3 regions of the Thioclava sp. PTB-PU3-1 genome follow, and region 2 is predicted to be linked to each of the others. Evidence: riboswitches for the same ligand, from Rfam matches in the RefSeq annotation. Region 2 holds a riboswitch; each other region holds the start of a gene.

Region 1 (3,272 bases), on a different contig from region 2:
GAGCGTGTAGAACGGCGCCTCGTGGCAGCACTCCAGCTGCTTGTCCATGTTCTCCTTGATCTTGTGCATCGCGACGTGGCCGGGCCCCTCGATCATCACCTGACAGTCCTTGGCCCAGGCGATCTTCGTCAGCTCCCCCAGCGTCTCCAGCTCGGCAAATTGCGCGGCGTCATTGGCATCCGCGATCGAGCCCGGCCGCAGCCCGTCGCCCAGGCTGAACGAGACGTCGTAGCGGCGGCAGATGTCGCAGATCTCTTCGAAATGCTCGTAGAGGAAGCTCTCCTTGTGGTGATGCAGGCACCATTTCGCCATGATCGAACCGCCCCGGCTGACGATCCCGGTCACGCGCTCCACCGTCATCGGCACCATGTGCAGCCGCACGCCGGCATGGATCGTGAAATAGTCGACGCCCTGCTCGGCCTGTTCGATCAGCGTGTCGCGGAAGACCTCCCATGTCAGGTCCTCGGCGATCCCGTTCACCTTCTCCAGCGCCTGATAGATCGGCACGGTCCCGATCGGCACGGGGCTGTTGCGGATGATCCATTCGCGGGTGTTGTGGATGTTGCGCCCCGTCGAGAGGTCCATCACCGTATCGGCGCCCCAGCGGATCGCCCAGACCAGCTTGTCGACCTCTTCCTCCATCGAGGAGGTGACGGCGGAAGTGCCCATATTGGCGTTGATCTTCACGAGGAAATTGCGCCCGATGATCATCGGCTCGGCTTCCGGGTGATTGATATTGGCCGGGATGATCGCGCGGCCCGCGGCGATCTCGTCGCGCACGAAATCCGGCGTCACGTAATCGGGCAGGTTCGCGCCCCAGTCCTGCCCGTCGCGCGGCCCCACGGCCTCGCGCAGCTGGTTCTCGCGGATCGCAACGAACTCCATCTCGGGCGTGATGATCCCGGCGCGGGCGTAGGCCAGCTGCGTCACCGCCTTGTCGCCCTTGGCCCGCATCGGTTGCGGCTTGACCGGGAATTCCGGCGTCAGCCGCGCTCCTTCGGCAAAGCCGTTATCCTCGGGCTGGACATCGCGCCCGGTATAGCTCTCGACATCGCCGCGCGCCTCGATCCATGCCCGGCGCAGCGGCGCGAGACCGGCATTGATATCGGTCGTGATCTCGGGGTCGGTATAGGCACCCGAACTGTCATAGACCGGCAGCGGCGCTTCTCCGGCAGTGGGGTGCACGGCGATCTCACGCATCGGCACGCGCAGCCCTTCATGCAGGGCGCCCTCGACGTAAATCTTGCGCGATGCCGGCAGCGCACCGGTGGTGATCTTGGGGGTGAGAATGTTCATCGTTTCGGTGCTCCTCAAGCGTTCGTTCTCAAAGGACACCAATTGAGAGACGCTTGGGAAACCAAAGGCCGGGCGGCCTTTTATCATGGCACGCAACGAGAGAAAGACTCTGCCCGGTCTGCGCGCCTTGCTTCCTACGCCAGTATCAACTGGGTCAGGTTCAAAGGGTCGCGTCACCGGGTTTTCACCCTGTCAGCCTCTCAGTCCCCTAAGCGGGACTCCCCTGCGTGATCCTGTTGTAGGAGCGAAGTGCGAACCTGGCAAGGCGCGTCCGCGTGACATCCGGCGGTCGTGATCGGCGCGCCCGGCGTCAGCGGTTCAAAAGCGCGCCGTCCATCCCAGCGCCCCCCACATCGCGGAACGCTTCCCGGGTTCGTAGACGAGCCCGGCGCCGAGACGACCGATCCCGGCCATGCGCGACTGCTGAATTGAAGGCCGGACTGGGGTGCTGCGCTTTCGATATTCACCGAGGTGGTCGTCATCACCACTTTGTCGGAGCGCGCGTTTCCGGCGGCGGCCCCGACGGCGGTCCGCACGCTCATCGTCATCTTGCCCGAGGCCAGCGAGATCGGCGTCGAAACTCAGGCCGAGACACGATCGTCGCCGCTCAGGAACCCTCTCTTGCTCAAGCACACGGCATAGGCGTTCGCGTGCAGCACGCTGCCGGATCGAAGCAAACCGTTTCCTGAGAAGCTCGAACTGCCATTGGCCGCGATGAACGCGAGAGAAGCGCCGAGGCGGATTTTGGAAATACGGAATTACTTACAGCTCGTAGAGGAATGCTGACCTTCGCTGCGGTCGGGACGAAGGACCGCTTAGGGCCGACCTCGACGCTCTAATAGAGAGGGCGGGAATCGTTCATTCGCTGTGCTCACTACAGATGTCTGGTTCGGACTGGTGTCCCCGTAGTTTCGTCACAACCCACCTCAGGCCGCCTGCTTTCGAAACTGCGCGGGCTTCGTTCCGAATATACCGCGCCAGGCTCGGGCGAACTGCGTCGGGCTCGAGAACCCGCAGGCGGTCGAAATGTCGATCATCGGCATTTCGGTTTGCGTCAGAAGTTGACGCGCCCGGTCGATCCGCAATTGCATCAGGTAGCGCTTGGGTGACATGTGGAGATGCGCATTGAAGAGCCGTTCGAGCTGACGCACCGACACGCCCAATTCGTCAGCGATCTCCTGCGAGGAAAATGACTCCTCAAGTCGCTCGGACATGAAGCGAACGGCGTGCGCGACTTTTCTGTTGCGCAGGCCCGTGCGCGCCTGAAAGGAGATCCGCTGCTCGGTCGCGCTTGGGCGTATTGCACCGCAAACCATCTGCTCGGAGACCCGCATCGCCAGCGTCTCGCCATGATCGGCCCGGATGCGTGCGATCATCAAGTCCCCCGCGGCTTGCCCGCCAGACGCCGTCACGAAGGGACCGTCTTCGACGAAGACGCAGGTCTCAAGTTGCACATCCGGGAATTCCTCGCGGAAGGCATCATGGAATTCCCAATGAAGAGCACAGCGTCGGCCGTCCAAGAACCCTGCTTTCGCGAAGACGTAGGCGCCCGAGCAAAAGGTGCCGAGCGTGACTCCTGCGGCCCGTGCGCGTCTGAGCAGCGCCAGCAAGGGACGAGAAATATGGGCGCGCATATCGTTGCCGGTCACCAGATAAACCGCGTCGCAGCGCGGCAGAGCATCAAGGTCGTAATCGACCATCATGCGAATGTCACTCGACGATGTCGCCACAGCTCCCCCCTCCGCCATCAACGACCAACGGTAGAGTGCCTCACCGCTTTCCCGGTTTGCGATGCGCAGCGGCTCAAGCGCGTTAGAGAAGGCCAGATGGGAGAATTCTCCGACAAGAACGAAGACGATGTGTTGGGGCTGGGACATGACCGACTCGAAACCTCCTGTTGCGCGACGATTTGGGGATCATTGCATGAAATACATTTTGTATTCAATTTGTATTTTTGATATCGAGAGGGCGTGAAA
Region 2 (3,272 bases):
GATCGGTCAGCGGCGCGGCCTCGGCGAAGACATCCATCGGCAGGGTCTTGGAATCGAGGCTCAGGCGCAGATCATCCACCCCGTCGCGCAGGTCCACCGCGCTCGGGTAATGGTAGGTCACCGTCTCGCCCTGCATCTGCAGATCGGCGCGGTCGCTGATCGCGGCCTCCATCATCGGGGCAGAGGCAGCGCCATCGGATGCCGCGAGGGAACGCTTCATCGGCACCGGCGTGGGCGGCGCATCGGGATCACCGATCCTGGCCAGCCGCGGATAGACCTCGCCGGGCTCGGCCCGCCCGCCGGGACGTGCTGTCGAGAGGGTCAGATCGACGCCGCGCCAATCCTCGCCGGTGGCCTGATGGACCGAGACGAAGCGCTCCATGTCCACCGCGCCCTTGTCGCGGTCGAGCCGCAGATCATAGGAGGGCTGCCAGCCCGCATTCTGAACGTAGGAAGTGATCGTCAGCGTACCCGAGCCCTGCACCTTGGCGCTCAGCACGTCACGATCCGTCGCCGGGTTCAGCAGCGCATCGAGCGCAGCCTGTGCCTGTTTCACCGTCTCTTTCGCGGGATCGAGCGCGGCTTCGGCGCGGCGCGCCTCGGCTTCGGCGGCAATTGCGCGTTCCGTTGCTGAGAGGATCTGATCCTCTACCATCTGTGCCAATGCGCGCAGTTGTTCGGGTGCGGTTACCTGCGAGTCGGTGTTCTTGAGATAGGTGATCTGGTCGCGCGCGGCCTGCGCCTTGGCGCGGATCACCGCCACCGCGTCTTCTTGTTCCGCAAGCGCCTCTTGCGCCGAGGCCAACCGATCGCGCGCAGATTTCACTGCGGCGCTGTCCTGCCCGCTGATCGCAGGCGCGCGCCCGGAGAGCAGGCTCACCGCACCGATCTGTACACCGTCGCCCGAAACCCGCAGCGTCGAGATGTCGGTGCCTTCGGGAAAGCCCGGCACCAGCAGGTCATGGCTGCCCTCGGGCGCATCGAGCGTCACCTGCCGCACCACTTGCGCGCCTTGCGGAAAGAGCGTCACGGCCGTGATCTTGCCCGGTGCCTCGATCGTGTCGGCCAAGGCGGGCAGGGCGGTCGCGGCCAGCAGGGCCGCCGTCAGGGTGATGCGCATCGGTTCCTCCCAAATCCGTACCAGATCGAGCCTGCGTCGCCCCGCGCGCAGATGCAAGCCATTGAAATCCGGCGCGGCTCGCCACTGGCGGGAACTCGCCAGAGCGTCCGGGCGCGGGGCAGGGACGCTGTGCCTGCTTGCCCTTGCGTCCGCAGCCGCGCGCGCTTACGTTGCGCCCTACCTCGGGGTGCCGGACGATCCGGCTGAGATGCGATTCACGCGAACCCGTTGAACCTGAACCGGTTAAGACCGGCGGAGGGAAGGTAGCCGGATCTCCCGGCCCCACTCCGCCCGGCAAGCCCAAGGAGTGAGGCATGAAAACCCACCTGATGCTTGCGGGAGCCCTGAGCCTGATCGCCACGATGGCGGCGGCCGAGGACAAGCCCGTACTCACCGTCTATGCGCCCGATTATTTCACGAGCGAATGGGGCCCCGGCCCTGCGATCGAGAAGGGGTTCGAGGCGAATTGCGATTGCGACCTTAAATTCGTGGCGGGCGATGTGCTGCCGCGGATCCTGCTCGAAGGCGACAAGACGCAGGCTGATATCGCGATCGGCCTGAACACCGACGTGACTGCGAAGGCGCGCGCCACGGGTCTGTTCGCCCCGCATAACGAGGACACCTCCGATCTGACCATGCCGGTCAAATGGGACGATCCGATCTTCCTGCCCTTCGACTGGTCGGAACTGGCCTTCGTCTATGACAAGACCAAGCTGAAAAACCCACCCGCGAGCTTCCAGGACCTGCTCGATGCGCCCGACGATGCCTACAAGATCGTCATCGAAGATCCGCGCAGTTCGGTCGCGGGTCTGTCGCTGCTCTTGTGGGTGAAGGACATCTACGGCGACAAGGCCGAAGAGGCCTGGACGAAGATCGCGCCCAAGGTGCTGACGGTGACGCCGGGCTGGTCCGAGGCCTACGGGATGTTCACCGATGGCGAGGCGGATATGGTGCTCAGCTACGTCACCTCGCCCGCCTATCACATCATGGCCGAGGAGGATGACAGCAAGGTCGCCGCGATCTTCCCCGAGGGGCATTACTTCACTCCCGAACTGGTCGCGCAGCTCAAGACCTCGAAACATCCAGAGCTGGCGCAGAAATTCCTCGATTACGTGCTCAGCCCCGATTTTCAGGGCATGATCGCGACGGCGAACTGGTCTTTCCCGGCGAAACTGCCGAAGGATCAACTGCCGGAGGTGTTCCAGAACCTGCCGATGCCCGACAAGACGCTTTATCTGGGTGAGACCGAGGCCGAGAAACTGCGCGGTCCGGCGCTGGACGAATGGCAACGCGCCTTCTCCAGATAAAACGCGCGCCCCTCTGGGCGATGCTGGCGGGTGCGGCTTTGGCCGCGCTCGTCCTTGGGACATTGGCTGCGGTGACGCTCCGCGCGGGCGGGCTGACGGGGTTGCGCGAGACCGACCTCGCGGCGATCCGCTTCACGCTGTGGCAGGCTGCGGCCTCGGCGCTGATCTCCTGCGCGCTGGCGATCCCGGTGGCCCGCGCGCTGCACCGGCGCCGCTTTGCGGGGCGGGGGCTGCTGATCTCGCTCCTCGGGGCGCCCTTCATCCTGCCGGTGATCGTCGCGGTCTTCGGGCTGATCGCGGTCTTCGGACGGCGCGGGCTGGTCAATGCGGCACTGGCGCCCTTCGGCATCGATCCGATCTCGATCTATGGGGCGCAGGGCGTGATCATCGCCCATGTCTTCTTCAACCTGCCGCTGGCCACACGGATGATCCTGCACGGTTGGGAGGCGATCCCGGCCGAGCGGTTCCGCCTTGCGGCCACCCTCGGGTTCGGCCCGGCCGAGGTTACCCGCCACCTCGAACGCCCGATGCTGCGCAGCGTCCTGCCCGGTGCGTTTCTCGCGATCTTCCTCGTCTGCCTGACCTCCTTCGCGGTCGCGCTGACCTTGGGCGGAGGGCCGCGCGCGACCACGGTGGAACTGGCGATCTATCAGGCCTTCCGCTTCGATTTCGACATGGGACGCGCGGCGAGCCTTGCGCTTGTGCAGGTCGCGATCTCCGTCACGGCGCTGCTGATCGCGGCGCGCGCCACCCTGCCGTCGAGCTTTGGTGCGGGGCATGACCGCCGCGCCACGCCGATCCCGCAGTTGTCCGGCGGGGCGGATCGCGTGGCCTTCGATACGCTC
Region 3 (3,272 bases), on a different contig from region 2:
TCGCCAGCGCAGAGGACAGGGTGCAGCCGGTGCCGTGAGTGTTGCGCGTCGCGATGCGCGGCGCGTCGAGGCGGAGTTCCTCTTGCTCGGTGACCAGCAGATCCGGGCTTTGATCGTCCTGCAGGTGCCCACCCTTCAGCAGCACCGCACGCGGCCCGAGCGCGCGCAGCGCATGGGCCTGATCACGCATCTCATCAAGTGTCGTCGCCTCGGCGCAGCCCAGGAGATCGGCGGCCTCAGGCAGGTTCGGCGTGATCAGATCAGCGCGCGGCAGCAGGTTGCGCAGCGCTGTCACCGCCGCCTCTGCCAGTAGCCGATCCCCGCCTTTTGCAACCATCACCGGGTCGAGCACCACCGGACACTCAAGCCCCGCCAGCCCCTCGGCCACTGTCTCGATGATCGCGGCATCGCCCAGCATCCCGATCTTGATCGCGTCGATCCGAATGTCATCGCGCAGCGACGCCATCTGCGCCGCGATCAGCCCGGTTTCGCACAGGCTGACCGCCTGCACGCCGCAGGTATTCTGCGCAGTCAGCGCGGTGATCACGCTCATCGCGTAGCCGCCATTGGCGGAGATGGCCTTGATATCGGCCTGAATGCCCGCCCCGCCCGATGGATCGGAGCCGGCGATGGTGAGAATATTCGGGATCATTGGTCGCTCCATGCGCTGCGCAGGGTTCGGGTGGCGCGCGCCATGTCAGGGGCGCGCGAGATGGCGGAAATCACGGCAAGACCGGCACCGCCCGCCGCGCGGATTGCGGGTGCATCGGTGGCGGTGATCCCGCCGATCGCGAGGCAAGGAAGGCGCGTGCGCGAGACGATCTTGGCAAAACCGGCATGGCCGATCGGGGCCGCGTGATCGGGCTTCGAGCCGGTCGCATGGATCGGGCCGACGCCGAGATAATCGACGCCGGCAGGCACGGTGGCGATCTGCGCCTCGGTCTCGATGGAGAGGCCAAGGAGCATGTCGGGCCCGATCCTGCGACGGATCGCGGCGGGATCGCCATCGCTCTGTCCGATATGCAGACCGGCGGCGCCGATCTCGATGGCCACGGCGACCCGGTCATTCACGATCAGCGGGACGTCATAGGGGGCGAGCGCCGAGATCAGCACCCGGGCGAGTGCTGCGAACTCCGGATCGGGGAGCGTCTTGTCGCGCAGCTGCACCCAGCCCGCGCCGCCCTCAGCCGCAGCGATAGCCTGCGCGATCACGGGCTGCGGAGCGTCCGGGTCGGTGACGAAACAGATGGGCGGGATCATGCGGTCTCGATCCGAGCGCCAGCGCTCAGCGCCTCGGCGTCGATGGCATGGAGCGCATCGAGGAAGGCGACCTGAAAGCTGCCCGGACCTTGGGCGGTCACGCCAGCGCGCTCTCCCGCAAGCCCGAAATAGGCCAGCGCCGCGACCACTGCCTCGAACCGGGGCTGGCCTGCCAGAAAGGCGGCGACCACACCGGTCAGCGAACAGCCCAAAGCGGTCACGCGGGGCATCATCGCATGGCCATTCGCAACCCGCGCGGCGCGCTCCCCATCTGTCACGAAATCCACCGCGCCGGTCACTGCGACCACGGCCCCGCTATGGCGCGCCAAGGCCCGCGCGGCGTCTTCAGCCGTCTCGACGCTCTCGGTGGAATCCGCCCCTTTCCCCGCGCCGGCCTCGCCCGCAAGCGCAAGGATCTCCGACGCGTTGCCGCGGATTACCGTCGGACGCAGCTCCACCAGCCGCGCCCCGAGAGCGCGCCGATAACCCGTCGCGCCGACCGCGACCGGGTCGAGCACCCACGGAATATCCTTGGCGCGCGCGACCGTGGCCGCCGCCTCCATCGCCTCCGCCCATGGCGGCGACACCGTGCCGATATTGATACTCAGCGCCTGCGCGATCCCGGCGAACTCGGCCGCCTCCTCGCGCGCATGGACCATCGCGGGCGAAGCGCCGGACGCGAGCAGCACATTCGCCATCACGTTCATCGCGACGTAATTGGTGATGTTGTGAACGAGCGGCGCGGTCTGCCGCATTGTTGCGAGATATTGTCCGGGGTCTTCCATCGCACTCTCCTTGGCTGCGGGCAGCAAGAGGAGTGCGAGGGGGGCAAAGGCGGGACTGCGCCTGACCGTCTCACGCGCCTCCCTCCGCCGGCATTATCCGGTTCAGGTTCTAAGGGTTCGTCTCAGCCCGGTTTCCCGAGCGCCCCTGTCGCTTCGCCCAAAGAGGTGACACCGTCGGAGCCCCCCGTCAAGCGGTGTGACGACAAGCGGTGGGACGACAAGCGGGGGCCTCGATGGTTCGCGTCTGTCCAATCGCGCGATCGTTGCAATCTATCCGGCGCGCCGCCCTTGCAGAGCCCTGCCCCATCCTTTAGAGGCCCGCTCAACCGGTCGCAGCCTACCCGGTCATCAAAACAAGGGTTCAAATATGAAGACTCTCGTCATCTGCTCGGGCGGACTCGATTCCGTGTCGCTCGCCCATATCGTCGCCGCTGAGGGTAATCTCACGCGGCTTGTTTCCTTCGATTACGGCCAACGGCACCGCAAGGAGCTTGATTACGCCGCCGCCGCCGCGCGGCGTCTTGGCGTCCCGCATCATCTCATCGACATGCGCCCCATCGGTGCCGCGCTGACCGGATCGGCGCTGACCGACGATATCGACGTGCCCGACGGGCATTACGCCGAAGAGACGATGCGCATCACCGTCGTCCCGAACCGCAACGCGATCATGCTCGCCATCGGCTTTGGCGTGGCCGCCGCGAATGGCGACGAGGCCGTGGCGACTGCGGTGCATGGGGGCGATCACTTCATCTATCCCGATTGCCGACCCGCCTTCACCGAGGCCTTCGATGCGATGCAGCGCATGGCGCTCGACGGCTATGCCGATGTGCGACTTGAGACGCCTTTCGTTCATCGCTCCAAGGCCGACATCGTGGCCGAAGGGGCCAAACACGACACGCCCTTTGCCGAGACGTGGTCGTGCTACAAAGGTGGCGATGTGCATTGCGGGCGCTGCGGCACCTGCGTCGAGCGGCGCGAGGCGTTCCATCTTGCGGGCGTCGAAGACCCGACCGTCTATGCCGATCCTGATTTCTGGGCCAAGGCCGTCGCCGAGAAGGAGGCCCGCTGATGTTCCGTATCCGCAAGGAATTTCACTTTTCCGCCTCGCATCAGCTTGCACATCTGCCCGAAGATCACCAATGCGCGCGCCTGCATGGGCATAATTACATCGTGGTGGTCGAGCTGGCCGCCGCGACGCTCGATGAAAACGGGTTCGTGCGCGACTAT

What was found. A riboswitch is a leader RNA that binds a small molecule or an ion and turns the genes downstream of it on or off. The one in region 2 is predicted to bind thiamine pyrophosphate.
Region 1: linked by a shared signal. The riboswitch ahead of thiC (phosphomethylpyrimidine synthase ThiC) and the one ahead of thiB (thiamine ABC transporter substrate binding subunit) in region 2 are both predicted to bind thiamine pyrophosphate.
Region 3: linked by a shared signal. The riboswitch ahead of thiM (hydroxyethylthiazole kinase) and the one ahead of thiB (thiamine ABC transporter substrate binding subunit) in region 2 are both predicted to bind thiamine pyrophosphate.

The regions. Positions count from the first base shown of each region.
Region 1 covers NZ_JBVNVL010000011.1:37,876-41,147, forward strand. Annotated here, with positions in the region: gene thiC (phosphomethylpyrimidine synthase ThiC) at 1-1,296, opposite strand, end outside; TPP riboswitch at 1,411-1,531, opposite strand; gene ACZ7GB_RS19535 (GlxA family transcriptional regulator) at 2,223-3,173, opposite strand.
Region 2 covers NZ_JBVNVL010000002.1:723,619-726,890, forward strand. Annotated here, with positions in the region: gene ACZ7GB_RS08985 (DUF4139 domain-containing protein) at 1-1,120, opposite strand, end outside; TPP riboswitch at 1,294-1,398, shown strand; gene thiB (thiamine ABC transporter substrate binding subunit) at 1,435-2,427, shown strand; gene ACZ7GB_RS08995 (thiamine/thiamine pyrophosphate ABC transporter permease ThiP) at 2,403-3,272, shown strand, end outside.
Region 3 covers NZ_JBVNVL010000001.1:54,204-57,475, forward strand. Annotated here, with positions in the region: gene thiD (bifunctional hydroxymethylpyrimidine kinase/phosphomethylpyrimidine kinase) at 1-652, opposite strand, end outside; gene thiE (thiamine phosphate synthase) at 649-1,260, opposite strand; gene thiM (hydroxyethylthiazole kinase) at 1,257-2,045, opposite strand; TPP riboswitch at 2,108-2,202, opposite strand; gene queC (7-cyano-7-deazaguanine synthase QueC) at 2,413-3,114, shown strand; gene queD (6-carboxytetrahydropterin synthase QueD) at 3,114-3,272, shown strand, end outside.